One region of the Kribbella sp. NPDC031520 genome, then DNA from elsewhere that is predicted to be linked to it. Evidence: riboswitches for the same ligand, from Rfam matches in the RefSeq annotation. Region 1 holds a riboswitch; the other holds the start of a gene.
The links. A riboswitch is a leader RNA that binds a small molecule or an ion and turns the genes downstream of it on or off. The one in region 1 is predicted to bind cobalamin.

Region 1 (14,918 bases):
GCGTGCGGACCGTGACGTTCGATGCCCACGACCCCTACGAGCTCGCCGGCTTCTGGTTGCAGGTGCTGAAGGCCGAACGCCCCGACGACGACCATCCAGGTGACCCGTACGCCGCGGTCCCCGCCGACGGCATCACCGTCCTGTTCGAACAGAACAACGACGAGAAGGCGGTCAAGAACCGTGCCCACCTCGACCTGGTCCCGGACACCACCCGCGACGAGGAGGTCGAGTGGCTGCTGACCCTCGGCGCCACCGTCGCCCACGACCGCCGCGACCCCGACGGCAAGGGCTGGGTCGTCATGCAGGACCCCGAAGGCAACGAGTTCTGCGTCCTCCGCAGCGAATCCGAACGCGCCGCGGACGGTTAGAGCTCGTCGACGTACGGGGTTTGGCCGGTGAAGGTGACGTGCCAGTCGGTGGTGCGGGCGGTGACGGTGAGGTCGTAGCCGTGGCGGCGGGCGATGAGTTCGTGGCGGTCGCCGGTGGGCTCGGCGATCGTCACCCTTCCAGCCACGGGACTCGAGCGTCTCGGCGGCGAAGCCGAGCTGCGCCTCCGGATCCGGGGTGCTGGTCGGGTCGCCGGTCTCGACGGTGATCGTGCAGACGGACTCCGGGCCGCGGTCGTCGGACAGGGCGCCCTGGTCGACGGGGCCGGGGTCCTGGGTCACCACCGGGGTCTGGCCTGGGACGACGACGGCCGCCACCGCGAGGAGTTCCGAGCGGAGGTGGTTGCGGGCTTCGGTCAAGGTCACGGTTCCGTGATACACCGTACGGCCAAGCCTCGCGAGGACACGCCGTACATCCGGGTCACGGAACGACCGGCGTCTCCCCGGTGAGCGTTATCCGCCAGTCGGTCGCCCAGGCGTGGACGGCGACGTCGTACCCGTCCCGGCGCGCGGCGACCCGGTAATGACCGTTCTCCGGAGGTACTACGTCCGCGGTCCAACCGCGGGCGCGCAACGCCGTCGCCGCCGCCTCGACCTCCGCTGCCGGGTCCGGCGCCTGTGGATTGCCGGTCTGAACGGTGATGCGGGAGACGGTGGCCGTCCCGCGGCCGTCGAACAGTACGCCGGGGTTCACCGGACCGGGGTCGTGCGTGACGACCGGCGTCTGGCCGGGTACGACGGCCGCCGCTACCGCCACCAACTCACTCCGCAGGAACTGCCTGTCGTCGTTCATCACCGCTCCACCCCCGATCGCCTGCCGCGGGTACTTCGGTTCGCCTTTGTCAGGTCCACCGCCGGTTTTGAAACACCATTCAACGCCGTGACTCCGTTGTACGCCGCGGACGCGACATGCGCCGCAACGTTCAGCGGGACGCCCCACGCCAGCTCGGTTTCCGCCCCACGCCCGGTGCCTGTCCTCGTGATGGCCTCCAGGTCGCCGCGGACCACCCGGCCGATGTTGCGCAGCGCCTCGCTGTTCGGCCGGTAGTACTCGTTGTGCCAGTGCACCGACACCGGGTCTTCGCCCTGCGGATCGGCAGTCGCCATCCGGATCGCGTCCGGGAAGTTTGCCGGGTCCGGCCCGTGCCACTCGGAGTACGACACGTAGTCGCCCGGCGCGCGCTCGGTGAACAGCCGGGTCGGCGGTTGTACGAAGTCCGCAGCCTCGTCGATGTGCTTCTCGATCCCCGGCGACCCGGTCATCACCAGCCGCTTCGGCCGCGCGCCGCTCTTCAGCACGGCCTGCCCCGCCACGTCGGTGCCGTACGAGTGGGCGACCACCGTGACGTCGGCGTTCTCGTCCTTGAGCTCGTCGATCTCGGTCAGGCACTCCGCGAGCCGCGGGCCGCCCTCGATCGCCGCCTTCTTACTCGCCGCCTGCAGCAAACCCTGCGGCGAGTCGTAGTCCAGCCACACCACCACGGCGGTGTCCTGCGGGCCGGCCTCGTCCCGGATCAGGCCGCCGCGGTCGGACTGCCCGCGGAACGTGTCCAGGCTGTTCCCCATCCCGGGCACCAGTACGGCGACGTTCTTCGCGTGCTCGAGATCGCCGAGGACCTCCACGGCGCGACCCTGCCCTTCCGGGTCGACCTTGAGGAACTGCCGCGGCCGCTGGACCTGCACGACGTTGCCGTCAGCATCCACCTCGGTGTCCGTGACCGGGGTGAGCAGCTCCTCGACGGTCGCGAGCCGCTTCACCTGGTCGTCATTCGCCGTACCGGCGTCGACCGCGGCCCGCAGGCGGTCGCGGGCAGCGACGAGGAGCTCGTGGTTCGCGCGGAACCGTTCGGCCAACTGCTCGGACACGATCATCCGCGACTCCCCGTGACAGCCGGTCACCTGGGCGTGAGACCGGACCGATCGCAGTTTGTCAGGAGATGGTTCCGAAAGCCAGAGACCAGTTGCCGGAGTGGTGCGACAGGTGGACCGCGGCGAGGGGCCGTACGTCGACGTGCCGGAGCGACTCCGCCGGCGCGTCCACGACATACAGCACCACCGCCCGGACCACCGCGGGATGGACGACCGCGACCACCGACGTACGCTCGTCGTGCCGCTCGACCAGGTCACCGAGCCAGTCGGCGACCCGGGTCAGTACGTCGTTCTCGGTCTCGCCGCCGGGGGTCGCGGTGTGCGGCCGCTCGAGCCACGCCGCGACCCGTTGCGGATCCTCACCGAGCAGTTCTTCGAGGCCGCGACCCGTCCATTCGCCGTACTCACGGTCCCGCAGCGCGGGGTCGACGACAGGCTCCAGCCCGAGCGCGGCAGCTGTCCGTACGGCAGCCCGCTCGGGACCGGCGTACACCGCGTCGGCCGCGAACTTCAGCTCGCGCGCCGCCTCGACGCTCGCCGGATCGGGCTCGGCGTCGCCACCGAGTACGAGTCCGCGCAACGCGGGCGTGAGGGCGTGCGCGATCAAGGTCAACCCCGTCAAACTGTCACCTTTTCTCGGGCCGGCCGGCGGTCCACCGCGACCGCGTACCCGAAACCGAGCAGGAGCCACAGCGTCGCCTGCGTACCGAGCGAGGCGAACCGGAACTGCCACAGCAGCGTAGCGGGGAAGGTCGCCGGAACCTCGTTGATCCGCGGCAGGATCAGATACGCGGCGACCACGGTCGCGACCACCCCGGCGACACCACCCGCGAGCCGGGCGACCTCGCCGTACCGCTCGGCCCACCGCGACAGCGCGACACCGGCCCAGACCGCGAGCAGGCCGATCACGAGGGTCATGAGATAGGTGACGGTCCTTTTGGTGATCGTGTCCGGGTCGCCGACCGCGGGTGGATTGGGTGGGTACTTGAAGAACGGGACCAGCACGATGCCGACGAAGCCGGCCGCGGCGAGCCCGAGCGCGGCGTGCGCGTCGTTCCTGGTACGGAGCTTGCGGCGCAGCAGGGTGAACGCGACGGCGAACAGGCCGCCGAGCGCGACGCCGTACAGGCTGGTCGCGAGGAACAGGCCGGCCTTCTGGCCCTCTCGGCTGACGAGCGGCTGTTCTTCTTGGTCATGAGCGTGCGCGTGAGCGCCGGCCTCTTCGATCGCGATCGCCGCGTCGATACGCGGCTCGCCCATCCCGTAGGCGAACGTTCCGGCCAGCAGGCCGGCGAAGAGTCCGACGATCAGTCCGCGCACCAGGAGCGATCCGAAGGTGCGCATTTTCGCTAGTGGCAGGGCACGCCGAGCAGATGCCGGCCGTCGTGCATGAGCTCGTGCAGGTACATGCCCGAGCGGGACACGGCCCCCTGGTCGAAGCCGACCAGATACGCGAGCAGCAACAACAGACCGACGCTGAGCAGCGCGGCGGCGAGAAGCTTGGGAGAAAGTGCCGGTACGGCGATCGTGCGGGCAGGAGCTGCCATCTGAACTTGACCTCCTGGGGAAGTGCGCGTCCCCTTCGAAAGGCTGCAGTACCCGAGCGTCCTGACTTACGAGCCGAGGCTCGATCACAGTGGCGCGGCCGCGCCGGACTCTCACCGGCTTCCCTCATGGCACCGCAGGTTGACCTCCGAACCGTAAGGCCCCACGCGAACCCCGGTCAACGCGCCCCGGCGCGTCGGTGACCAATCCCACCTGCCGGTCCAGTCGGCGGATGAAGGGCTGACAGCGCGACTGGGTCGCATCTACTCTGTGGTGTATGCCGTCCGCTCATCACCTGGTCGCGTTTGCGATCACCGCGTTCATCATCATCGTCGTGCCGGGGCCCAGCGTGTTGTTCATCGTGGGGCGGGCGTTGGCTGTCGGGCGGCGTGAGGCCGTGCTGACGATGGTCGGCAACACAGTCGGGGCCGCGGTGATGCTGTGTGCGGTCTCGCTGGGGCTCGGTACGTTGATCGCCGCCAGCGCGATCGCGCTCACCGTGGTGAAGCTCGCCGGTGCGGCGTACCTGGTCTACCTGGGTGTGCAGGCGTTCCGTACGCGGAAGTCGCTGGTCGAGGCGATGCGCGGGACGGCGCGGCCGAGTACCACCCGGCGGACCATCCGGCAGGGGTTCCTGGTCGGGGTGACCAATGCCAAGACGGCGGTGTTCTTCGCCGCGGTGTTGCCGCAGTTCGTCGACAAGGGGGCCACCAGCCCGGCCTGGGCGCAGATTCTGATTCTCGGGCTGATCTTCATCCTGATCGCGCTCTGCTCGGACAGCATCTGGGCAGTCGTGGCCGGCACGGCGCGGGAGTGGTTCGCCCGCTCGCCACGCCGGCTGGAACTGGTCGGTGGTACCGGTGGCCTGATGATCATCGGCCTCGGCGCCAGCATCGCGGTGACCGGCAACAAGGACTAGGCGGTACGACGCGCCGCCTGCACCCCGAGCAACGCCAGCAGGGCCGGGAAGCCGAACGCCACGACGTACGCCGTGACTGCCGAATGCGGCTCCATAGCCGCGAACAAAGACCCGCCGATCGCGAGGACCGTTGCCGTGGACAACGAGTCGCTGAGCTGTGCCGCGGAGCTGTTCGCGCCCTGCTCGTCGCGCTCGGAGTAGTCCAGCACCAGCACCGACAGCGTCGGGAAGACGGTGCCCATTCCGAGCCCAGTCAGGCTCCACCCCAGGATCCCCACCAGGACCGGTACGTGCTGGTCGAGCGTGAGCGTGGCGGTCGCGATGCCGAGCACGATCAGGATCATCCCTGCCTGCAGGAACACCCCGTGTGAGAACGGCTGGTTCGGCCGGCCGCGGTACCACGACGCCGCTGACCAGCTCAGTGCGCTGACGGTGAGCACCAGCCCGGCGAGCGCCGGTGACAACCCACGCTCGCGGGTGAGCATCAGCGGCAGGAACACCTCGGCGCCGAACCCGGACGCCGCGACCAGCCCGCGCAGAGCGACCACCGACGGCAGCCCGCGCCCGAAAGCGAACGTACCCTTCGGCAACAACCGCGGCCCGAACGCGATCACCCCGGCCAGCCCGACAGCCAGCAGCGCGATCTGCACGACGCCACGCTGCTGCCCGCCGTAGTGCAACAGCCCGACACCGATCGCGGCCGCGACCGCCCACATCGCGCGCTTGTCCCACAGCTTTCCCGGACGTACGTCGTACCCGCTCCCCCGCGCCAGTCCCGGCCGCATCACGAGGGCCGCCGGTACCGCGAGCACCGGTACGGCGAGGAACACGAACCGCCAGCTCGCATGCTCGACGATCAGCCCGGCGATCGCTGGTCCGACCAACGATGGCACGACCCATCCGGTCGCGAACGCGGCGAAGATCCGCGGCCGCAGCCGCGCCGGGTAGAGGTGCCCCACGATGACGTACAGCGCGACCGTCAACAGACCGGACCCGTACCCCTGGATGATCCGCCCGGCGACGAGCACTTCCATCGACGGCGCGAACCCGGCGATCAGCAACCCCACCAGGAACCACGCCGTACCGTGCCAGAGCGGACGGGTCGGCCCCTTGAGATCGCTCCAGGTGCCCGAGACAACCATCGCGACAACCCCGGACGCGAGCGGTCCGCCGAAGGCGAGCGCATACAGGCTGAGCCCGTCGAGCGCCTGCGCGACGGTCGGCATCGCGGTCGCGACGGCCAGCGACTCGAACGCGACCAGCGTGATCAGCGCGACCATGCCGATCGTCAACGCACGATACTGCGGGGAGAGAACGCCGTCTGTCTCAGTCGCCGGCTCGGCAAGCGTTGTGGTCATGCCGAGAACGATGGTGGCTCAAGTGCGCTTTAAGTCAACTAGAGAACTGCAGCGAACACCAAGGCGAGGATCGGCGGGACCGCCTGAGTGGCGGCGGCGCGGAGCATCCGGCGGTCGGAGGCGAGTAGTACGACGCCCGCGCCGGCCATGCACGCACACGCGAACAGCGCGATCGCGTGGCCCTTGTCGCCACCCCAGATCAGGCCGCCGAGCGCACCGACCGCGAGGAACAGGTTGTAGAACCCTTGGTTGAAGGCCCACGGCCGCGCCGCCTCGACCTCGGTTTCCTTCACGAGGAACCGCTTGTAGGTGCTCGGCTTGCGGAACAGCAGACTCTCCATGGCGAAGACCGCCAGATGGAAAAGCCCCGCGACAACGACGAAGATCTGCGCGACGACGCTCATGCCGCGAACGTACCGCTACGCCCGCCAATCCGTGGCGAAGGCACGCGCGGGGTTGTTCCGGAACACGTTGTCCGCAATCTCCGCACCGAAGTACTGGGTGATCCGCGGCCGCAGGTGGGTCAGCAGGTACGGCATCCCGGGACCCTCGCCGGTCGACGCGCGGGCACGGGCGGTCGTAGTGTCCCCGCCGAGCAGCAGGCGGTCGCCGTACCCGGCGTCGACGAGCGCGGCGAGGCAGTCCATCAACAGTGGGTCGGTCGCGTTGTTGGCCCGCGACGGCCCGTCGAACGCCAGCCACGCGCCACGACGCGCCAGCTCGAGGTGCGCGCGGTGGTCCGGAAAACGGTTGAGGTGCCCGAGAACGACAGCGCCCGGGTGGACGCCGAGTTCGTCGACGAGCAGGTCGAGTACGGCGTCGGTCCCGGAGCCGAGCTCGTGGTGTACGGCGATCGGCGCGTTGGTGACGTGATGCGCCTCGGCCGCCGCGCGCAGCACGTGCTCGGCGTGCGCGTCGAGGACGTGGAACCCGCCGGCGACCTTGATCAGGCCGGCGCGGACCTGGGTGTCGCCGATCCCGGTCGTGAGTTCGCGGACGAAGATGTCCGCGAGCTCACCCTGGATCTTGTCGACGTACCCGTCCTGGTAGTGCTCCCGGCGATGCAGGCCGGTCGCCGCGACGATCGCAACCCCTGTGCTGGTGGAGATTCCCGGCAGCAGGTCGGCACGCCGGTTCAACCCGTGCGGTGTCCACTGCACGATCGCCTGACCACCTGCGTCCGCGAACGCCCGTACCTCGGCGCTCGCAGCCGCCTCGTCGTCGAGCTCCTGCTCCTTCGGCAACGCCGCCGACCGGAAGAACAGGTGATCGTGCGAGTCGGTCACGCCCAACGCACCCGGCATCAGGTCGTTCAAGACCGTACGGATCCGCATCAATACCTCTCAGTCAACGCACAACCCCAGCCCCCAAACGGTATCCGCCAACCAGGCCGCCGGGCCGATCGGCCCGGTGGCTGGTTGCTCGGTGGCTGGTTGCTTGGTGGTCGAGGTCAGGCGGCCTGCTGGCCGCTGGTGCGGCGCCCGCGGCCGCGGCGCGCGGGGCGACGGCTGGCGCCTCCGGACCGTGCGCCCTCACCGCGACGGCTGTCGGCGCGAGTACCTTGGCCCCGCGAACCCTCGGACCGTCCGCCTTCGGCCCGGCCATTGCCGGCTGAGCCGCCCTTGGCGCGAGCGGACGGACGCTTGGACGAGGACCGGCCCGACGTGGGTACGTCCTGCTTGACGGGCGGGGCCACGTACGTGCGGTCGCCCGGGGCCAGTTCGGTCAGCAGCGGGTGATCCGCGTCGAGCTTGGTGACGGTGGGGGCGATGCCGGCCTTGCGGGTCAGGTCGCGGACGTCGCGCACCTGGTCGTCGGTCATCAGCGTGACGACGGTGCCTTCCGCGCCGGCCCGAGCCGTGCGGCCGGAGCGGTGCAGGTACGCCTTGTGCTCGACCGGCGGGTCCGCGTGGATGACCAGCGTCACGCCGTCGACGTGGATCCCGCGGGCCGCGATGTCCGTGGCGACCAGCGTCCGCGCCGTACCGTCGGAGAACGCCTCCAGGTTGCGCGTACGGGCGCCCTGCGAGAGGTTGCCGTGCAGCTCGACCGCCGGTACGCCCTGGGCGATCAGCTTCTTCGTCAGCGACTTGGCGCCGTACTTCGTCCGCGTGAACACCAGCGAACGACCCGGCGCCGCGGTCAGGTCGACCAGCACCGGAAGCCGCGCGTCCGAGCGGACGTGCAGAACGTGGTGCGTCATCCGCGCGACCGGCGATTGCGCCGAGTCCACGCTGTGCGTGACCGGATCGGTCATGAACCGGCGGACCAGAACGTCCACACCGGCGTCGAGCGTGGCGGAGAACAGCAACCGCTGTGCGTCGGCCGGAGTCTGCTCGAGGATCCGGCGAACGGCGGGAAGGAAGCCGAGGTCGGCCATGTGGTCGGCCTCGTCGAGCACGGTGATCTCGACCGCGCCGAGCTTCGCGTGCCCGGCCTGGACGTGGTCCTCGAGGCGGCCCGGGCAGGCGACGACGATGTCGGCGCCCTTCCGCAGACCGGTGATCTGCGGGCCGTGACCGACCCCGCCGAAGATCGTCATCGAGCGCAGACCGAGCTGGTCGGCGAGCGGCGCGATCGACGCCTGGATCTGGGTCGCGAGCTCACGCGTCGGAGCCAGGATCAGTGCGCGCGGGTGGTTCGGCCGGCGCTTGGTGCCGGACGCGGCGAGCCGCGCGAGCACGGGCAGGACGAACGCGTACGTCTTGCCGGAGCCGGTGCGGCCGCGACCGAGAACGTCCTTGCCGGCCAGGGAATCCGGCAACGTGGCCGCCTGGATCGGGAACGGGCTGGTCACACCGGCCGCGGCCAGCGCGGTGACCAGCCCGGCGGGTACGCCGAGGTCCGCGAACGTACGGTTGTCATCGGCAACTGTCTCGACGACGTCGTCGCCGAGGGTCCCCAGATCGTTGCTCACAGCAACCTCAACGCGGCCGGTGGACTGCTGGTTGCCGGCCCGGCGCCGACGGCGCGGCCGCGTGGACGCACCTCGCGGATCACCCGCGGAGGCGGAGGGCTTGCGGTTCTGGGACGTGGGTTGATTCTGCGTGGGGCGGCGGACCGCCATAGAAGTACTCCAAAAGTTCGGGGGTCGTCCTGCCCGGCGCGGCCGGTGGGCCGCGGCGCGTGGGGGTCGACTGCTGGCGCAAGGTTGCGCGCACCGGCCCGAGGCAGAACTGGGCGGGCCGTCGGCACCAGTCTACGGCATCAACCGGACCAACCCGCCCGATATTCCGTCGGACCCTCGTCACACCGGCCCTAGAGTCCTTCCTGTGACGGAACAGTTTCGGGTCGACCCGCCCACGGACGCCGACGAGCGAACGCTGCTGCAGGGTTTCCTCGACTACCACCGCGGCACGCTCCTGTGGAAGGTGTCGAACCTCTCCGGTGAGCAACTCGTCCGGCGTACGGTCGATCCGTCCAGCATGTCGCTGATCGGTCTGGTCAGGCATCTCGGCGAGGTCGAGAAGTACTGGTTCCACCGCGCGCTGGCCGGCCACGACTCGCCCCCGAAGTACTGGACAGCCGAACACCCCGACGGCGACTTCGACCTGGTCACGCCGGAACGGGCCGAGCAGGACGTCGCCGAGTTCCGCGCCATCGTGCAACTCTCGGACCGGTTTGCCGCGAACCATGCCCTCGACGACACCTTCATCCGCCCCGGCTACGAAGGGCGCTACTCGGTCCGCTACCTCTACATCCACATGATCGAGGAGTACGCGCGCCACAACGGCCACGCCGACCTGCTGCGTGAACGCGTCGACGGCTCGACCGGCGAGTAGAACTACGGCTTGATCGAGCGGATCAGGCCGACGATGTCGCTGGTCACCCCACGTACGCCGGGGATCCGGGTGAGCCGGAGCAGCCGGTCCACCAGAGGTACGGCGCGGTCGATCAGCGTACGAGTACGGCGTACGTCGTCGGACTGATCGTGCACCCAGAACAGCACGATCCCCATCTGCAGCAACCAGAGCAGCTCGGGCAACTCGGACCTCAGGTCCGCGGGCACCTTCAGGTCCGAGCCCTCGACGACCTGGCGGAAGATCTCCACGCTGGCGTCCCGCGCCGGCCGCGACTCGTCACTGAACGGCGACAACGGACTGCGAGGATCGGCCGCTGTCTTGAAGAAAGTGCCCGCGAACTCGTGGTACGGCGCGGAGACGTCCAGCCAGGCCCGCAGTACGCCGACCATCCGCGGCACGAACGCCTGCTCGGTGGCGAGAACGGACTCGACCGCCTCGCGGTGCTGGTCCTGCAGCAGGTCGTAGTACGCCTGCATCAGGTGGTCCTTGGAACCGTAGTAGTAGTACGCGTTCCCGACCGAGACGCCCGCCTCGGTGGCGATCGCGCGCATCGTGGTCTTCCCGTACCCCTGTTCGCGGAACAACCGCAACGCGGTGGTCAGGATCAACTCACGCGTCTGCTCGCCCTTCGCGGTCGCACCGTCCGTCACACCCGTCAGCGTAATCACCTCCGCTAGGTCCTGTCTGGATCACCAGACAGGACCTTGGTCGTCGCAGTCCAGCCGCGGCCTGCACCATCGCCCGCGCGACCGGCCGCAGCTCCGGAGTCGCCAGCCGTACTGCCGTGTGCCTGTGCTCCCCCGTGGCCCACAGGCACACGATCCACGCCCGGTCGCCGACGTACACGGATCCGTCGTCGGCCACCACCGTGATCTCGCGCAACGTCGCCGCATGGTCGAGCGCGGGGTAGAGCGCCCGCGCGTCCGCCGACCCCGCCGCGACGAACCGCAGCCGCACCACGCCGCCGTACCCGTCCGGCGCCGGATGCTGTACTGCCAGCCAGTTCTTGAACCGGCGGCACAGCGGACACCCGGCGTCGTGCAGCACTGTCAGTTCACGCATGCTCGATCGGCCACACCGGCTGCTGACCACCAGCGATGCCAGGTCCCCTGACCACGTCGTTCGGCGGCACCGGCGGGTGGGTCATCGTGTCGAGCTTGCTCCGGTTGCGGATCTTGTTGAAGATCCAAACGTTCGTCAGGTGCACCACGCCGAGCACCAGCATCACGATCCCGAGCTTCACGCTGAGCTGCTCGAAGATCCCGCTGCCGTCCACGACCGCGGTCCCGCTGCGCAGGAACAGCGTCACGAACCCGAGGTTGAGCAGGTAGAACCCGACCACCAGCAGCCGGTTCACCGCGTCGGCGATGTCCTCGTTCCCGTCGAACACGTCGACCAGGAAGACCCGCCCGTAGCGGCTCAGCGTCCGGGCCACCCAGACCGTCAACGGCACCGCGATCAGCAGGTAGAGCAGGTACGTCGTAACTGTCAGATCCATCGTCCACCCCACATCTTGAACACGTTCAAATCTCTGTCGTCCCCGACGGTACGCCGAGGTTTTGAACATGTTCAAGTCGACCTGGACGTGATCTGGGGCACGATGGGTCCATGACGACCTGGGTCTTCGAAGGAACCGTCCTCCCCGCCGGGGACACCGCCCGCCTGACGTTCGGCCAGGACTCCACCGGAGAGCAGCTGCCAGGCCGGTACGCCGTACCCGGCCTGGTCGACTCGCACTGCCATCTGACGCTCGACGCGACGCCGGACGGACCGGTCCCGCGTGGCGAGGACTTCGCGGCCGAGCGGCTGGCCACGCTGGCCGGGGCGGGTGTCAGCGCACTCCGTGACGTCGGCGGCAACCGTGACGTCACGCTCCGGCTGGCGCGATCCTCGGACGACGGGCGTCCCCTTGTGCTCGCGGCCGGCCGGTTCCTCGCACCGGCGGGCTCGTACTTCCCGCGGGCCTACGAGCCGGTCGCCCCGGAGGACCTGCTGAGCGCGGTCGAGGCCGAGATCGCCGACGGCGCGACCTGGCTGAAGCTCGTCGGCGACTTCCCCGAGGTAGGCCCGGACGGCCCGATCCGGGGTAGCAAGATCAGCCCGACGTACGACCTGGATCTGGTCGCGGCCATGGTCGAACTGGCGCACTCCCGCAATGCCCGGGTCGCGGCGCACGTGAACACCGACCACGTGACCGGCCTGATCCAGGCGGGTATCGACTCGGTCGAGCACGGTACGGTGCTCACCGAGCAGGACCTGGAGGCGCTCGGCGCCCGCGGCGGCGCGTGGACCCCCACGCTGTGCGCCTCGGTCAGCCCGAGCCCGGACGAGACCCCCGAACGCAAGGCCCGCCGCGAGGAGCGGTCGGCGCACCTCGCGTCGGTCCTCCCACTGGCCGAGCGGTACGGCGTACGCGTGCTGACCGGGTCCGACGTGGTCGGCACGGTCGCCGGCGAGATCGACATGCTCGTGAAGCACGGACTGACCGTCGGCCAGGCGATCACCGCGGCGTCGACGGGCGCGCAGGAGTACCTCGGGCTGACCGGCGCGGGCAATCTCGTCACGTACGACGCGGACCCGCGCGAGCACCCCGCCGTACTGGCACAACCGGCCGCGGTCGTCCTCAACCACCGGCGGATCGCGTGAAGGAGAAGGACCTCGATCGCTGGGTACAGAAGTACCGGAAGGCGTGGGAGAGCAACGACCCGAAGGACATCGCCGCGCTGTGGACCGTGGACGCGACCTGGTACCGGCGCCCGGACGAGCCTCCGGTGGTCGGTCAGGAGGCGATCGTCGACGCCTGGCTCGAGTTCGCGGACGAGCCGGGCGAGACCACGTTCGAGTACGAGGTGCTCGGGTTCGGTGACGGCGTGGCATTCGTCCGCGGCTGGACGACGTACCTGACCAATCCGCCGGGGGAATTCAGCAACCTGTGGGTGATCCGGATGGACAAGGACCGGGCGCACGAGTTCACCGAATGGTGGATGGAGAAGCCGCGGTGAGCTACTCTCGGGCCAAGGCGCTCAGGGTGCCACCGGTCCGCGGGAAGGGCTCAGCCCACCTGAGTAGTTTGTGTACGAGTACGGATTGACCTCCTTTCTCGCCTGACGACGCGGACAGCAGGCTCGTAGAGAGGAGGTCGGCAATGCCGACCCGGAATCTTCCGAACGACCCGGATCTCGATCACCTGCGCGGCCAGGCGAAAACCCTGCTCAAGGGCGTCCGCGCCGGCGAACCCGCAGCCGTCGCGCTGGCCGACGAGTTCCATCCCGTACAGACGCTCGCGGACGCGCAGCTCGTGATCGCCCGCAGCTACGGGTTCCCCAGCTGGCCGCGGATCGTACGGCACCTGGAGCTGGTCGGCCGCTACAGCCGATCGCCGCACCGGCAGTCCGTCGGCGGACCGCTCGACACCCCGGAACAACGCGCCGACGAGTTCCTCCGGCTCGCGACCCTGCACTACGGGCAGGACGACCCGGCCCGGCAACGGTCCGCACGTGAACTCCTGGAGCGGTTCCCGGACGTTGCTCAGAGCAACATCTATACGCAGGTGGTGGCCGGCGACCCGGACATCGACTACTCCCGGGCGAGCGTCGAAGGCGGGCCGTACCACTGGGAGCCGCTTCTCTACCTCACCTACAGCCGCCTCGACGCGCCGAACCAGCTAGAGATCGCGCGCCGGCTCCTCGAGAACGGCGCCGACCCGAACGCGGGATACCTCTGGCAGGGTCTGCCGTCACCGTTCACCGCGCTCACCGGCGTGTTCGGCCGCGGCGAAGGCGATCAGCCGCCGCACCGTAAACGGGTGCCGTTGGCGCGACTGTTGCTCGATGCGGGCGCCGACCCGAACGACAGCCAGACCATGTACAACTGCGGTCCCGGCTGTCCGCCGCCGTACGACGACGTACACCTCGAACTGCTCCTCGAGTACGGACTCGGCCGGGGTGACGGCGGACCGTGGCACGAGCGGATGACGACCGCGCATCCGACACCCCGGCAGCTGCTCGAGGACGAGCTGGTGTTCGCCTCGATGGCGGGCCTCCTGCACCGGGTCGAGCTGGTACTTGCCCAAGGCACCGATCCGGACGGTGTCGGCACCCGGCACCCGGGGTTCAGTGGCGAACGCCCGTACGAGCTCGCCGCTGTCCAAGGGCATACCGAGATCGCGGAGCTGCTCCTCGCGCGAGGCGCGGCGCCGTTGGACGAGATCCACGAGGTGTACGCCGCCGCGATGCGCGGTGAACTGCGGGCCGTCGACCCGGCGCTCGCAGCCCGCGCGGTCGCCCGCAACCGGCACCTTCCGGTCCGGGCGGCCGAGGTGGGACGCGCCGAGGCGATGGAGCCGCTGCAGCGGCTCGGGTACGACCTGAACCGGATCTCGCGGGGCGCCGCGCCGATCCATCGCGCCGCGCTCAACGGCCACCTGGACACAGTACGGAAACTCGTCGAACTCGGCGCCGACCCGGAGCTCCGCGACCCGAACTACCACGGGAACGCCCTCGGCTGGGCCGAACACAACCACCAGGACGCGGTGGCCGCCTATCTCAGGGGCTTATCGCGAGGAAGATGAACGCGCTGAACACCGAGAGATGAACAGCGCCCTGCAGCAGCGTCGCCCGCCCGGTCGAGAGGGTGAACATGCCGGTGACGACCGTCAGCGCGAACAACACCATCTCCTTGCCGCCGAGCCCGAGGACGAGCGGCCCGCTCAGCCAGATCGAGGCGATCGCGATCGCGGGGATGGTCAGGCCGATGCTGGCCAGCGCTGAGCCGAGCGCGAGGTTGACGCTGGTCTGGAGACGATTCCGCAGTGCCGCACGTACTGCGGCAATCGTCTCCGGCAGCAGCACGAGCAACGCGATCACGACACCGACCACGGACAGCGGCAGGCCGGCCGACTGGACGACGTGTTCGAGATTCGGCGACACGGTCTTCGCCAGCCCGACGACCGACACCAGGCAGACGAACAGCAGCCCGAGGCTGAGCAGCGCGGTCGCCGTACTCGGCGCGGTGGCGTGGTGATCCTCGTCCGCGTCGG
Region 2 (14,918 bases), on a different contig from region 1:
GCGGTCAGCGCGACCGGCGACGACCCCCTGGCCGATCCGCTGAAGAATCCGAACACCCCGGAGGGCGTCCGGCTGGTCGCCGCGCGCGAGCGGTTCTCGTACGTTCGCCAGCAACTGCTCGACCAGCAGGTCCAGAACGCGACGATGAACAGCAGCCGCATCCTCGACGTGGCCGCACCGGTGCACGTCTCGGCGAAGAAGACGATCGTGATCAGCGCCGCCACCGGCCTCATCGCGGGGCTCTTCCTCGGCCTCGGTTTCGTCGTCGTCCGGGCCCTGATCTCCGACCGGCTGTGGAAGCGGCAGGACATCGCCCATGCCCTGGGTGCCCGGGTCCGGCTGAGCACGGACCGGCCGCCGGGATGGCAGCTGCTCCCCTTCCCGCGCTTCTTCCGCGATGCGCAGCGCCGCAGTCCGGAGAACCAGCTCATCGTCCAGCATCTCGACCAGCGCATCTTCTGGGGCGATCGGCCGACGCCGGCGATCACCGTCGTCAGCATCGACGACGTCCGGACCTGTGCCCTGGCGGTGGCGTCGCTGGCGGTCTCGCTGGCCGAGGAGGGCAAGCACGTTCTGGTCGCCGACCTGACTGGCGGCAGCCTGGCGCGGATGCTGGGCGTCAAGGAAACCGGCACACACGAGTCGAAGTTCAGCGAATCGGGACGGCGCCTCGACGTACATCTCGCCGACCCGGCCGCCGGCCCGGCCGAAGGTGCCTACATCCGGATCGGCGACAGCGGCCGCCCGGCCGGCCGGGTGGACGTCGCGCTCGACGCGGCCTGGGAGGCCGCCGACATCGTGCTCAGCCTGGCCACCCTGACTCCGGCCGTCGGTGCGGATCACCTGGCCACCTGGGCGTCGCACGCCGCTGTCTTCGTGACCGCGGGAGAGTCGACCACCAGCAAGGTCCAGGCGACCGGCGAGATGCTGCGGCTGGCCGGGCTCGAGATCGACACCGCCGTGGTCCTCCACCCGGACCGCACCGACGAGAGCGTCGGCGTCGCCGAAGCCGAGTCCGGCCGGGCTCGGTCGGTCGACGTCGAGATGTTCGGCCGATGACCACGGCCGTCCCCCGGGTCGGCAGCCAGCTGACCTCGCGGCTCGGTACCCGGCCGACCAGGCGGGTGGTCGCGCCCGAGGTCAGACGGCGCCGCCGCGTCCAGCTGACCTGGACCCTGCTGGTGCTGAACGTGATGACGTTCTTCCCGGGCGCCCCGCATCTGCTGCCGATCCCGGGATCGGTCGGGAAGCTGATCGCCCAGGGGGCCCTGGTCGGCGCACTGACGATGGTGTTGACGGTGAACCGGCCGCTCCGGATCCGGCCGAGTGTCTACATCGCCCTGCTGCTGACGCTGGCGGTGGAAGGACTTATGGCCAGCGTCCGGGCGGAGTTCCTGTTAGGTGCCTTGTTCCGCGCGGGCCGGCTCTGCGGATTCGCTCTCGTACTGTGGCTGCTCACGCCGTGGTGGACCCGCCGCGACCTGCTGCTGGTACGTACACATCTGATGGTGTTGTGGGGCATCGTCGCGTCGGTCGTCGTCGGGTTGTTCGTCGCGCCTGGGCTGGCGATGACCGAGGGCCGGCTCGGCGGAGCCCTCTGGCCCATTCCACCGACCCAGGTCGGGCACTACTCCGCGGTGGCGATCGGTCTCACGGTCGTGCTGTGGATGGCCGGCCTGCTCAAGCGTTGGGTGGCCATCACGAGCGTGCTGGTGTCCGTCCCGGTTCTGCTGCTCACCCACACCCGGACCGCCCTGGTCGCGATGCTGGCCGGCGTGATGATCGCCGGGCTCAGCCTGTTCACCGCACGCTCGCGGGTACGTAAGACGTTCGCGATCGGTGTCCTCGTCTTCACCCTCGGCGCGCTCACCCTCGGCTCGGTGGTGGCGACCTGGCTGGCCCGCGGCCAGGACACCCAGCAACTGGGTGCGCTGACCGGACGGAAGCAGGTCTGGGACGCGATCCTCGCCCAGCCGCGCACGACCTTCGAGACCTTGTTCGGGTTCGGCCTGTCCAACAAGTCGTTCAACGGCCTGCCGATCGACAGCAACTGGCTCGGCACCTACTACGACGTCGGGCTCGTCGGCGTCGCGCTGACGGTCGTACTGGTGCTGTTCGTGCTGACCGCCGCGTGGTTCGTGCCGCAAGGCCCGCATCGGGCCCTCGCCCTGTTCCTGGTCGCCTACTGCCTGGTCGCCTCGTTCACCGAGAGCGGACTGAGCGAGGCGTCACCGTACCTGCTCGAGCTCACGCTGGCCGCGTCGCTCGTCTATCAAGCATCCACCCGTGAGGGTCCGAGATGAAGATCGGCGAGTCCTAGCGACACGAGGCGGGAACCCCCACCCCGCAAACGCGAGAGATCACCCCGGCCCCCGGATGAGGAAGACAGATGGAGCATCGCGTGTGGTACCGACGCAGACCCGTCGTGCTGGTCTGTGCGCTCGTCCTCGCCGCCGGCGCCACGGTCACGATCGTGCGCCTCGGCGACAAGGAGCACAACCATGCGTCGACGCCGCGCGGAGGGTCGGCCGCAACCGCGACAGCGTCGGCGCAGGCTCCGAAGACGCCGCCCGCCAAGGTATGCGGCAAGGCCGCGGTGCTCGCCGGTCCGGCCTCGCCGCCGGCCGGTGCCGTCACGGTGAGCACCACACAGCCCCTCTACGACCTGACCAGCACGCACCCCAAGGGGACGACCTTCTGGCTGGAGCCCGGCGTCCACGTTCTGGGCTCCGGCCTGTACAGCCAGGTGATTCCGAAGGACGGCAACACCTACATCGGCGCGCCCGGGGCGATCCTGGACGGCGCCCACGACAACCTCTACGCGTTCACGGGCTACGCGACCAACGTGACGGTGAAGAACCTCACCATCCAGAACTTCGGCAGCCGCGGCAGCAACAACGACGAGGGCGTGGTCAACCACGACTCGGCCGCGGGCTGGGTGATCGAGCACAACACGATCCAGGACAACGCGGGCGCCGGCGTGATGGTCGGCAGCCGGAACGTGCTGCGAGGCAACTGCCTGACGCAGAACGGCCAGTACGGCTTCAACTCGTACAACCCGCACAACGTCGCCGGCGTCGTCCTCGACGGGAACGAGGTCTCCGGCAACAACACCGACGACTGGGAGACCCTCCGGCGAGGATGCGGTTGCACCGGCGGTGGCAAGTTCTGGATGACCAGCAAGGCCGTCGTCAAGAACAACTGGGTCCACGACAACAAGGGCGCCGGCCTGTGGGTGGACACGAACAGCGTCGGGTTCCTGTTCGAGAACAACTACCTGTCCGACAACAGCGCCCAGGGCCTCATCTACGAAGCCAGCTACAACGCGCTGATCCGCGGCAACACGTTCGTCCACAACGGCTGGGAGACAGGCCCGAGGATCCAGGGCTTCCCGACCGGCGCGGTTTACGTGTCCGAGTCCGGTAGCGACAGCCGGGTGCCGGGGCCGTACAACCAGACGTTCGAGATCACCGGAAACGTGTTCACCGACAACTGGTCCGGCGTGATCCTGTGGGAGAACGCGGACCGTTTCGCCGGCTCGCCGGCCGGCACCAATACCCGTGTCAACACCTTGGTGAACCCCGTCGTCACGGCCCGCAGTTGCACCGAGTCGAACCTTCAGATCGAGCCGTACAAGGACGACTGCCGGTGGAAGACCAAGAACGTCCAGGTGCACGACAACCTGTTCTCGCTCGACCCGGACAAGATGGCCGGGAACTGCGGGGCCCTGTCCGGCTGCGGCTACAACGGCCTGTTCTCGAACTGGGGGACGTACCCGGCGTGGAAGAACTCGCCGTACCACGACGATGCGATCCAGGACTGGATCACGTTCAAGCAGGGCAATCGGTTCTACAGCAACACCTACGCGGGCCCCTGGCACTTCCTGATCCACGGCCAGGGGAACTCGGTGAACTGGGCGATGTGGCAGGGCGCTCCGTACGGCCAGGACAAGGACAGCGTGGTCAAGATCATCACACCGGGAGGTCGCTGATGGTGCGCGGATCCGGTGAGCTCGGCGCCGCCGGTCAGGTGGAGCAGGTCGCGGCGTTGGGCCGCGCGGCCTACCTCGACCACGACTGGGGCCTCGCGGTGCTGGATCTGGTGTTCGACAGCCTGATCGACACCGTCGACGGGGCGCTGCTTCCGGTACGCCGGCTCCGGTTCGCCGGGCACGACTGCACCGTCGAGGTCACGACCAGCGGTGACCGGCTGCTCACCGTCAACCTGAACGTCAGCCCGGACGGGCCGGTCATGGTCGAGTCACACATGCCCGGCGTACGCGGCCCGCTGGCGATCCTGTGGTCGCACGGCCGGACGATGACATGGATGCGCCCGCAACTGACCAGCTTCGTCGTGCGCTGGCCTGCTGCGGGCCATCGTCCCGTCCGTACCGCCTGGGTTCCGCTCTGAGGACCCCTCGCGCGGCAGTCAGCCGGCGAGGAGCACCCGGAGTTTGTCCAGGCACCGGCCGCGCATCGGGCCGATGCTGCCGACCGGCAGCCCGAGCGTCTCGGAGATCACGGCGTACGGCAGCGGCGGGTCGGCCATCAGCATGCCGAGCAGTTGCTGCCACCGCTCCGGGAGGCTTCGCAGCGCCCGGCGTACGTCGTCCGCCCGCTCCCCGGCGAGCAGGTCCGCGTCGAGAGCCGGCTGGTCCGCCGGCACCGCCTCGAACTCGGACGCCTCATAGGTGAGCACGACGCGCTTGCGGAACGCCAGTACCCGCAGGCATTCCCGGCGCGTGGTGACGACCAGCCAGGCGCCGACCCGCTCCGGGTCGACGCGGTTGATGTGCTCGAGCAGCCGCAGCCAGACCATCTGCGAGACGTCCGCGGCGTCGCTGTCGGTCAGCCGGAAGCTGCGGGTCACGGCCCAGACGAGCCGCGCATAGTGGTCGACCAACCGGCTCCAGGCCGCCTGGTCCCCGGCCGCGGCCTGGACCACCAGCGTCGCGGCTTCGGATCGGGTGGTGGCCGACCTCTCCATTACTACGGTCACGAATTCCCCCCTCGGGAATGCACAGCATCAGGTACTGCGAACCGCCTCAGTACGCGCCGTCGCTCCCCAGCACGGCGCGCGCGGTCTTCCACAGAATCAGCAGGTCCAGCGCGATCGACCAGTTGTCGGCGTACCGCAGGTCGAGCCGCATCGACTCCTCCCAGGTCAGGTCGCTGCGGCCACTGACCTGCCACAGGCCGGTCAGCCCCGGCTTCACGAGCATCCGGCGCGCGTCGTCGATCTGGTACTGCGCCACCTCGGCCGGCAGCGGCGGGCGCGGGCCGACCAGTGACATGTCCCCCCGGAGCACGTTCACCAGCTGCGGCAGCTCGTCGATCGAGAACCGGCGCAGGTACTTGCCGGCCTTCGTGATCCGCGGGTCGTCGCGGAGTTTGAACAGGATCCCGTTGCCCTCGTTCAGCGAGTGCAGCTCGGCCTTGCGTTCCTCGGCGTCGACCACCATCGTGCGGAACTTCAGCATCGTGAACTGCTCGCCGCCCCGACCGACCCGGGTCTGCTTGAACAGCACCGGACCACGGCTGGTGAGCTTGACCACGAGCGCCGTGACCAGCAGCAGCGGCGTCAGCGCCAGCAGCATCAGACAACCGACGACCCGGTCGAAGATGTTCTTCATCAGGTGCGGACCGCCGCTGACCGACGGCCGCTCCAGGTGCAGCAGCGACAGGCCGGCGACCGGACGGATCGAGATCCGCGGGCCGGCCACCTCGACGATGCCCGGCGACACGATCAGGTCGACGGCGCGCTGCTCCAGGGCCCAGGACAGCTTGCGCAGCGAGTGCCCTGCGAGCTCCGGGTCGGTGGCCACCGCGACGACCTCGACGTCGTACTGGTCGACCGCCGCCAGGATGTCCATCTCGGCACGGCCCAGCCGCTCCAGGCTGGTCTCGCTCAGCTCCTCCTCGAACGCGTCACCGCGCGGCAGGCAGCTGGCCACCACGACGTACCCGTCGGTCTTCCGCTCCTCCAGGTGCCGCCGCAGCGTGGTCACCTGATCGTTGCGGCCGACAACGAGTACCCGGCGCATGCAGCGGTTCAGGAAACGCCGCTTGGAGATCTGCCGGTGCAGCAGCCAGCGCGCGAACATCGCGGCCAGACAGGTCATCGGTACTGCGAGGACGACAAAGCCACGCGCAACCTGGCTCTTCGTCGCGTACGACGTCACGGCGACGACGGCGGTCAGCGCGACCGCGGCCCGGATGATCGAGCGGAACTCCTCCGGCCCGGTGCCGAAGTAACGGGTCTCGTAACCGCGCTCCAGCGCCACACAGACCAGCCAGGCGATCGGCAGCGCCGCGCCCAGCACAACGTAGCCGAGGTCGATCTGGGCCCCGAACCGCACCACGAGCGCCAGCGACACACCGAACAGCGCGGCCACCAGATCACCGGCGAGCGCGGCCCACCGGTACTTCGCGACCCAGCGCGCCTCGGTGAACCGCGCCGCCCGCGGCACGATCGCCGGAACCTCGTCCGGTACCACCCAGACCGGCCGGCGACGCTCCCCCGATGGCGCCGGCCGTAAGTCAGCCGGATCGGCCAACCCCTCCGACATGACGAATTCTGTCACGCACAGTCACCCCCCACAGGTGAACAGCGACGCCCGTGACCAACCCACTCCCCGTCACGGACCTCGTCCAACGCCGCCCCCACAACGACGTGAACCAGAGAGTACTACGTGGCCGCAGCGGAAAACAGCACCGGAGGAGAGAGTTTACCGGCGAGCAACCCGACTCCCAGGTTCCGTAATGCAAAGACCTCCGGGAACCCGTGTCCGGGTTCCCAGAGGTCTCAAACGACTACTTGAAGTGATCAGTCGCCGGGTCAGGGCACCGATCGGGAGTACGTCAGCCGGCGATCAGGCCGTCGCCGCTGATCAGCTCGCGCATCTCGGCGAGGGAGCTGTCCGACGGGGGCAGGATCGCGTCGGAGTCGTGCAGCTCGTCGTCCGGCACCTTCTCGCCGGAGCGGACGAAGTCCAGCAGGGCGGCGAAGGCGGTCTGGTAGGCCGCCTGGTCGCCGGACGACACGGCCTTCTCCAGGTCGCCGTCGACCGCGTTCAGCGCGTCGAGCTTGTCGTCGGCCAGTCGCCACTGACCCTCACCCATGATGCGAACGATCACCGAACATCTCCGTCCTGAGGTCGCGCCGGCTCCGCGACGGGTTGCGTCGCCGGCTGCTGCACTGGCTGGGCGGCCTGCTGGGTCTCACCCGAGAGCTCCTTCGGCGTACTGCCGCCGGACAGCTGGGCCTTCATCGCGGCCAGCTCGTTCTCCACGTCGGAGTTGGACGACATCCGGTCCAGCTCGAGGGTGATGTTGTCCTTGACCGTACCGCTGGCGTCGTCGAGCGCGCCGGAGGCCAGCAGCTCGTCGATCGCACCGGCCCGGGCCTGCATCTGCTGGGTCTTGTCCTCGGCCCGCTGGACCGCGAGACCGACGTCGCTCATCTCCTCGGAGATGCCGGAGAAGGCCTCGTTGATCCGGGTCTGCGCCTCGGCCGCGGTGTAGGTGGCCTTGATGGTCTCCTTGCGGGTCCGGAACGACTCGACCTTGGCCTGCAGCCGCTGGGAGGCGAGCGTCAGCTTCTCCTCCTCGCCCTGCAGCTGCGCGTGCTGAGTCTGCAGGTCGTCGATCTGGCCCTGCAGCCCCGACTTGCGGGTCAGGGCCTCCCGGGCCAGGTCCTCACGGCCCATCGAGAGCGCCTTCTGCGCCTGCTCCTGCAGCTTCGCCGACTGCGACTGCAGCTGGGAGGCCTGCAGCTCCACCCGCTTCCGGCTGGTGGCCACGTCGGCCACGCCGCGGCGGACCTTCTGGAGCAGCTCGAGCTGCTTCTGATACGAGTAGTCAAGGGTTTCGCGAGGATCCTCGGCCTTGTCCAGGGCGGAGTTCGCCTTGGCCTTGAAGATCGTCGACATCCGCTTGAAGATGCTCATCGATATCCGTACCCCTTCTGTGCCGGACTGACGACCCGGCGTGCGTGCCTTCCACCCTATGTCCCGCCGGGTCACCACACCATCGGGACAGGCCCCGATAAAGTAGTAGGAAGGTCCGGGGACCACCCCGAGTCGCGACCTGCCCTTGCGAATGAGGTTCTGACCCCGTGTTCCGTCGTACCAAGTCTGAGACAGCTACCACCGTACCTGCCGAGTCCCAGGGCAAGCCGGGCGGCAAGGGCCGGCCCACGCCGAGCCGCAAGGAAGCGGAGGCGGCCCGCAAGGCCACCTTCAAGAAGCCGCGCAACCGCAAGGAGGCCTCGGCGATCCGGCGGGACAAGATGCGCACCGAGCGGGCCAAGATGCAGCAGGCCATGCAGACCGGCGACGACCGGTACCTGCCGGCCGCCGACAAGGGCCCGGTCCGGCGGTTCGCCCGCGACTACGTCGACGCGCGGTACTCGGTGATGGAGTTCGCGCTGCCGATCCTGCTGGTGGTGTCGCTGGTCGGGGTGGTGTTCTCGCCGCAGTTCCCGTGGCTGGCCGGGATGGTGAACCTGCTGTTCCTGCTGATGATCCTGCTGATCGCGGCCGACTGGTTCCTGCTCACGCAGGGGCTGAAGAAGCAGATCGGGATCAAGTTCGGCAAGGACTCCGTCAAGGGCATCGGCTTCTACGCGGTCCGGCGGACCATGCAGATGCGCCGCTGGCGGCTGCCCAAGCCGATGGTGAAGCGCGGCGAGAAGCCGTCCTGAGCCAGGGCAAGTAGGGTCGGACCATGGACTTCCGCTATCTGGGCAACAGTGGTCTCAAGGTCAGCGAGATCTCGTACGGCAACTGGCTGACGCACGGCTCGCAGGTGGAGAACGACCAGGCCAAGGCCTGCGTGCGGGCGGCACTCGAGGCCGGCATCACGACGTTCGACACCGCGGACGTGTACGCCAACACCAAGGCCGAGTCGGTGCTCGGCGAGGCGCTGGCCGGCGAGCGCCGCGAGTCGCTGGAGATCTTCACCAAGGTGTACTGGCCGACCGGTCCCGGCGGACCGAACGACACCGGCCTGTCCCGTAAGCACATCCACGAGTCGATCAACGGCTCGCTGAGGCGGCTCGGCACCGACTACGTCGACCTGTACCAGGCGCACCGGTACGACACCGAGACGCCCCTCGAGGAGACGATGGAGGCCTTCGCCGACGTCGTCCGGCAGGGCAAGGCGCTGTACATCGGGGTCTCGGAGTGGACCGCGGAGCAGCTCCAGGAGGGCCACCGGCTGGCCCGCGAGCTGCGCATCCCGTTCGTCTCGAACCAGCCGCAGTACAGCATGCTCTGGCGGGTGATCGAGGGTGAGGTCGTCCCGACCTCCGAGGAGCTCGGGATCAGCCAGGTGGTGTTCTCGCCGATCGCGCAGGGCGTGCTCACCGGCAAGTACCTGCCCGGTCAGCAGCCGCCGGAGGGTTCCCGGGCCACCGACGCGACCGGGTCGAACTTCATCAAGCGGTTCCTCACCGACGACGTCCTGACCCGGGTCCAGGAGCTGAAGCCGCTCGCCCAGGAGGTCGATCTGTCGCTGTCACAGCTGGCGATCGCCTGGGTGCTGCAGAACCCGAACGTCGCCTCCGCGATCATCGGCGCCTCCCGGCCCGAGCAGGTCACCGAGAACGTCAAGGCCTCCGGTGTGAAGCTGGAAGAGGACCTGCTGAAGCGGATCGACGAGGTGCTCGGCCACGTCGTCGAGACCGACCCGGCGAAGACCGCGCAGAACTCCCCGCAGAAGCGGCCGAACTCATGAGCTGGAGCTGGCGGTTCGAGACCGCTACCGGCGCGCTGGTCGACCCGGGTGAGGTCGGCGGCGCGGACTTCTCTGCCCAGGGCGACGCGGAGAGCTGGCTGGGCGAGGTCTGGCGGGACCTGGCCGACCGTGGAGTCGGCCAGGTGTACCTGCTGGAGGACGGCCGTGAGGTGTACGGCCCGATGAGCCTCTCCGCAGCGGAGTAGAGTTCGGTCGAACCAAAGCCTGCGTCACAGGGAAGCCGGTCCGAGTCCGGCGCTGACCCGCAACCGTAGGTCACCAGTGTGGTGACAAGCCGGAACACTGTGACGCAGGCAGTCAGGCTCAGCTACCCGCCGTGGTCCGCGGGTGGAGCCCCTACCCTGCCGGTGCAGGCGGGACCTCCTCCACCGGGCTGCGGCCCGACCGAGGAACACACCATGACTGCACATCGCCGGACCGTACGACTGGTCCTCAGCCTGCTGGCGGGTCTCCTGCTCGCTGGGACCGTTGCCACCAGCGCCAGAGCCGAGGACGGCTACCGGTTCTGGAGCTACTACCAGTGGACGAACGGCCAGTGGGCCTTCTCGCAGAAGGGCGCCGACGCGTACGTACCGCCCGACGGGGCCGTGGAGGGCTGGCGGTTCGCGCTCGGCGGCGCGAAGCCGCGACTACCGCGGGCCGCGGGCGACTTCGACGCGATCTGCGGCAAGACCCCCGCGGAGACCGGCAAGAAGCGGGTGGCGCTGGTCGTCGACCCGGGTACGCCGGAGGACGCGGTCAGCGGTGACACCCCGGGCCAGGCCAGCGGGACCTGCGTGGTCACCGACCCGAAGTCGACCGGCGCGCAGGTCCTCGCCGCAACCGGCCCGGTGCGGATCGAGAAGGGCCTGACCTGCGGTATCGCCGGGTACCCGTCGAAGGGCTGCGGCGATCAGGTGAAGAACATCAAGGTCCCGGCTACCGACGCCCCCGTGACCTTGCAGATCAAGGCTCCCGTGGGCTCGACGGCGGCACCTGCTCCCGCCACCTCGGACAACAGCAGTGGTACGCCGTGGACGGGCATCATCATCGCCGTCGTCGTAGTCGTACTGCTGGCCGGTGGCGGCTTCTTCCTGAGCCGTCGGCGTACCTCCTCGAAATAGAGCCAAGTAGATGCGCGCCGTACACCACCTCACACTCCCCCGGGCACTCCACCCGGGGGCCTGGTGGTTGTGGGCGCTCTGCATGGCCGTTGCGGCCAGCAGGACGCGGAACCCGGTCCTGCTGGTCCTCATCCTCGCTGTCACCGGTTTCGTCGTCGCAGCACGCCGCAGCGACGCACCGTGGGCGCACAGCTTCACTGCGTTCCTGAAGCTCGGTCTGCTCGTCATCGGGATCCGCGTGGTCCTGCAGGCGCTGCTCTCGACCCGCTCACAGGGCAACACAGTGCTGTTCACCCTGCCGCAGATCCCGTTGCCTGACTGGGCTGCCGGCGTCAAGCTGGGCGGCCAGGTGACCGCTGAGGCCTTGCTGACCGCTCTCTACGACGGTGGCCAGCTGGCGGTCATGCTGTGCTGCGTCGGTGCGGCCAACGCGCTGGCCAGCCCACGGCGGCTCCTGAAGTCGTTGCCAGGGGCCCTGTACGAGATGGGCGTCGCCTGCGTCGTGGCGCTGACCTTCGCGCCACAGCTGGTCATGGACGGCCGCCGTATCCGGGCCGCCCGTCGCCTGCGCGGCCGTACTCGCGCCGGCTTCCGTACGACGGCTATGCCGGTTCTTGAAGGCGCACTGGACAGGTCGGTGGAGCTGGCCGCTGCAATGGACTCCCGCGGGTACGGGCGTACGGCGCACGCTCCTCGTAGTCAGCGTCGGCTCACGGCGTTGTGCGTACTCCTTGGCCTGTTAGGGATTCTGCTCGGCGTCTACGCGTTGCTGACCGATTCCATGGCGTTCCCGCTCGCGGCCGGCGCGTTGGCGGTCGGCGTACTGCTGGCAGTCGCTGCGATGGCCGTTGGACGCCAGCGTGTCAGCAGGACGCGCTACCGGCCCGATCCGTGGGCCCTGCCCGAATGGCTCGTGGTAGCGGCCGGTGCGGTCGCGGCCGGTGCCATGGTGACCGCAGCGATCCGTGGCGTGAACGGTGTGTTGCTGGCCGGTCCGTTGGTCGTCCCACCGGTACCGGTACTGCCAGTTGCCGGCGTACTGATCGGCCTGTTGCCCGCGTTGACCGCGCCACCGCTCAGGAAGGGCGCCGCATGATCGAGTTCGACCGGGTGACGGTGACGTACGACGGTGCGCGCGAGCCGGCCCTGCGCGAGGTGAGCTTCACCGTGCCGGAGGGTGAGCTCGCGCTCGTGATCGGGCGCACCGGCTCCGGCAAGTCGACGTTGCTCCGGGCAATCAACGGGCTGGTACCGCACTTCACCGGCGGCACGCTGGCCGGACGGGTGCTGGTGGCCGGACGGGACACCCGGGCGTACCGGCCGCGGGATCTTGCCGACGTGGTCGGGATGGTCGGACAGGACCCGATGGCCGGGTTCGTCACCGACACGGTCGAGGACGAGCTCGCGTACAGCATGGAGTCGCTCGGGGTGGCACCGGACGTGATGCGCCGGCGCGTCGAGGAGACCCTCGACCTGCTCGGGCTGGCCGACGTACGTGACCGGGCGCTGACGTCGCTGTCGGGCGGTCAGCGGCAGCGGACCGCTATCGGTGCGGCGTTGACGTCGCACCCCGCCGTACTCGTACTGGACGAGCCCACGTCGGCGCTGGATCCACAGGCGGCCGAGGAAGTCCTGGCCGCGCTACAGCGGCTCGTACACGATCTGGGCGTCACGGTGGTGATGGCCGAGCACCGGCTCGAGCGTGTGATCCAGTACGCCGACCGGGTGGTCGAGGTACCGGGTGGGGCCGCTGCTGTGTCGACCGGGCTGCCTGCTGAGCGCATGGTGACGGCACCGGTCGCGCCGCCTGTCGTGGAGCTGGGACGGCTGGCTGGGTGGTCGCCGCTCCCCCTGTCCGTACGGGACGCCCGACGCGCCGCGGCAACCCTGCGATCCCAGCTCGGCACTCCTCCCTCACGTGGTGCAGGACCGCTCGGTGCGGAGCTTGCCCAGTGCAAGGACCTGGTGGTGACGTACGGCACCGTCACCGCACTCCGCGGCGTTTCCGTCAGCATCAAGGCAGGCGAGGTGGTCGCGCTGATGGGCCGTAACGGCGCCGGCAAGTCGACACTGCTCAACGCACTGGTCGGCATCGTGCCGGTCCGCTCCGGTACGGCGGTTGCCGCTGGGACGGATCCGCGTCGTACCAAGCCGAAGCAGCTCGTTAAGGCGGTCGGACTGGTGCCGCAGGAGCCTGCTGACCTGTTGTACGCCGCCACTGTCGCCGACGAGTGCTCCAGTGCCGATTCGGACTTCAAGGTGCCCGCGGGTAGCTGCCGGGCCTTGCTGGAGCGGCTGGCACCCGACGTGGCGCTGGACGTGCATCCGCGGGACCTGTCCGAGGGACAGCGGCTGTGCCTGGCACTGGCCGTCGTACTGTGCGGAGCCCCGCCCTTGCTGTTGCTGGACGAGCCAACGCGTGGACTGGACTACGGCGCCAAGCGGCGGCTGGTGGCGATCCTGCGCGAGCTGGCCGCGGCCGGCCACGCGGTGGTGCTGTCGACGCATGACGTCGAGATGGTGGCCGAGGTCGCCACCCGCGTGATGGTGCTCGCCGACGGCGAACTGGTCAGCGACGGCCCGACCGCCGAGGTGATCGCCGGCTCGCCGGCCTTCGCGCCCCAGGTCGCGAAGATCCTGGCACCGCTGCCGTTCCTCACGGTCGGAGAAGTCGCCGAAGCTCTGGACCGCGCCTCATGAACTTGATCCGGCTGAAGCCCCGCAGCACGGTCGCGTTACTCGTCGCCTCGCTCGTGGGTGTTCTCGCCTTCGCGTGGCCGCTGTTCTTCCAGACCGCGCAAGCCGGCGAGTCGGCGATCGGCCACACCACCGACGCCCCCTGGCTCTTCGTGCTCCTGCTCCCGCTGCTGGTGGCCGTCGTACTCGCCGAGCTGTCCGAGTCCGGCATCGACGCCAAGGTCATCTCGCTCGTCGGCATGCTCGCCGCGGTCGGCGCGGCCCTGCGCGCGTTGGGTCCCGGTACGGCGGGACTGGAGCCCGGGTTCTTCCTGCTGGTGCTCGCCGGGCGCGCGTTCGGCGCCGGGTTCGGGTTCGTCCTCGGGGCGGTGTCGCTGCTCGGCGGGGCGTTGATCAGCGGCGGGGTCGGGCCGTGGATGCCGTTCCAGATGTTCGCGTGCGCGTGGGTCGGGTGCCTGGCCGGACTGCTGCCGCGGGCCGGCGGGCGGCTCGAGTTGCTGCTGCTGGCGGCGTACTCGCTGGTGTCGGGGGTGCTGTACGGGGTGATCATGAACCTGTGGTTCTGGCCGTACGCGACGTTCGGGAGCGACTTCTCGTTCGTGCCGGGTGACTCGCTGGCGGAGAACCTGCACCGGTACTTCCTGTTCGTGGTCGCGACCTCGCTGGGGTGGGACATCCCGCGCGGGATTCTCTGCGCGGTGCTGGTGCTGGCGCTCGGGAGGCCGATCCTGAACGCGTTCCGGCGGACCGCACGCAAGGCGGCGTTCGAGGCGCCGGTCGTCTTCGAGCCCAGGAGTGCAATTGACTGACCGTACGTTGGTACTGGGCGGTGCCCGCTCCGGCAAGTCGATCGCAGCCGAGCGGCTGCTGGCCGACGTACCGGACGTTGTGTACGTCGCCACGGGCGGAAACGACTCTGGAGATGCCGAATGGGCCTCACGAGTCGCGAAACACCAGGCCCGCCGCCCCGCGTCCTGGGGCCTGACCGAAACCATCGACCTCGTCCCCCTGCTCGAATCCGACGGCCCACCCCTCCTGATCGACTGCCTCACGCTCTGGCTCTCCCGCACCATGGACGCCCTGGAGGTGTGGACCGACCTGAGCCGCGCCGATCTGGTCGAGCAGGAGATCACCCTCCTAGCCGAGGCCTGGTCGTCCACCCCGCGCCGCGTTGTTGCCGTCAGCAACGACGTGGGCTCCGGGATCGTCCCCGCCGACCCCGGCACGCGCCTGTTCCGTGACCTGATGGGCCGCCTCAACACCACCGTCTCCCTGGCCTCCACCCAGGTCCTGTGGACGATCGCCGGCCGAACCCTCCCGCTCACATGAACGGCTGGGGTGACGGTTTCCGGCTGGCGTT

Region 2: another riboswitch for cobalamin. It lies ahead of ACZ5BU_RS15120 (SCO2322 family protein); the one in region 1 lies ahead of ACZ5BU_RS33220 (CbtB domain-containing protein).

Annotation. Positions count from the first base shown of each region.
Region 1 is NZ_JBVIKS010000007.1:128,795-143,712, reverse strand. Features, by position in the region: gene ACZ5BU_RS33250 (VOC family protein) at 1-368, shown strand, start outside; gene ACZ5BU_RS33245 (hypothetical protein) at 365-514, opposite strand; gene ACZ5BU_RS33240 (hypothetical protein) at 808-1,179, opposite strand; gene ACZ5BU_RS33235 (alpha/beta hydrolase) at 1,179-2,258, opposite strand; gene ACZ5BU_RS33230 (histidine phosphatase family protein) at 2,317-2,877, opposite strand; gene ACZ5BU_RS33225 (CbtA family protein) at 2,874-3,599, opposite strand; gene ACZ5BU_RS33220 (CbtB domain-containing protein) at 3,605-3,802, opposite strand; adenosylcobalamin (AdoCbl) riboswitch at 3,846-3,940, opposite strand; gene ACZ5BU_RS33215 (LysE family translocator) at 4,078-4,719, shown strand; gene ACZ5BU_RS33210 (MFS transporter) at 4,716-6,077, opposite strand; gene ACZ5BU_RS33205 (DUF1304 domain-containing protein) at 6,116-6,481, opposite strand; gene ACZ5BU_RS33200 (phosphotriesterase family protein) at 6,497-7,411, opposite strand; gene ACZ5BU_RS33195 (DEAD/DEAH box helicase) at 7,528-8,994, opposite strand; gene ACZ5BU_RS33190 (DinB family protein) at 9,350-9,859, shown strand; gene ACZ5BU_RS33185 (TetR family transcriptional regulator) at 9,862-10,530, opposite strand; gene ACZ5BU_RS33180 (thiol-disulfide oxidoreductase DCC family protein) at 10,490-10,942, opposite strand; gene ACZ5BU_RS33175 (hypothetical protein) at 10,935-11,378, opposite strand; gene ACZ5BU_RS33170 (amidohydrolase family protein) at 11,489-12,526, shown strand; gene ACZ5BU_RS33165 (YybH family protein) at 12,523-12,882, shown strand; gene ACZ5BU_RS33160 (ankyrin repeat domain-containing protein) at 13,026-14,450, shown strand; gene ACZ5BU_RS33155 (calcium:cation antiporter) at 14,425-14,918, opposite strand, start outside.
Region 2 is NZ_JBVIKS010000002.1:1,351,007-1,365,924, forward strand. Features, by position in the region: gene ACZ5BU_RS15065 (hypothetical protein) at 1-1,059, shown strand, start outside; gene ACZ5BU_RS15070 (hypothetical protein) at 1,056-2,303, shown strand; gene ACZ5BU_RS15075 (right-handed parallel beta-helix repeat-containing protein) at 2,390-3,991, shown strand; gene ACZ5BU_RS15080 (hypothetical protein) at 3,991-4,410, shown strand; gene ACZ5BU_RS15085 (RNA polymerase sigma factor) at 4,429-4,998, opposite strand; gene ACZ5BU_RS15090 (sugar transferase) at 5,045-6,583, opposite strand; gene pspAA (PspA-associated protein PspAA) at 6,861-7,136, opposite strand; gene ACZ5BU_RS15100 (PspA/IM30 family protein) at 7,133-7,948, opposite strand; gene ACZ5BU_RS15105 (DUF3043 domain-containing protein) at 8,116-8,703, shown strand; gene ACZ5BU_RS15110 (aldo/keto reductase family protein) at 8,727-9,737, shown strand; gene ACZ5BU_RS15115 (hypothetical protein) at 9,734-9,943, shown strand; cobalamin riboswitch at 9,932-10,051, shown strand; gene ACZ5BU_RS15120 (SCO2322 family protein) at 10,157-10,861, shown strand; gene ACZ5BU_RS15125 (CbiQ family ECF transporter T component) at 10,872-11,957, shown strand; gene ACZ5BU_RS15130 (ABC transporter ATP-binding protein) at 11,954-13,561, shown strand; gene ACZ5BU_RS15135 (ECF transporter S component) at 13,558-14,367, shown strand; gene ACZ5BU_RS15140 (bifunctional adenosylcobinamide kinase/adenosylcobinamide-phosphate guanylyltransferase) at 14,360-14,887, shown strand; gene cobS (adenosylcobinamide-GDP ribazoletransferase) at 14,884-14,918, shown strand, end outside.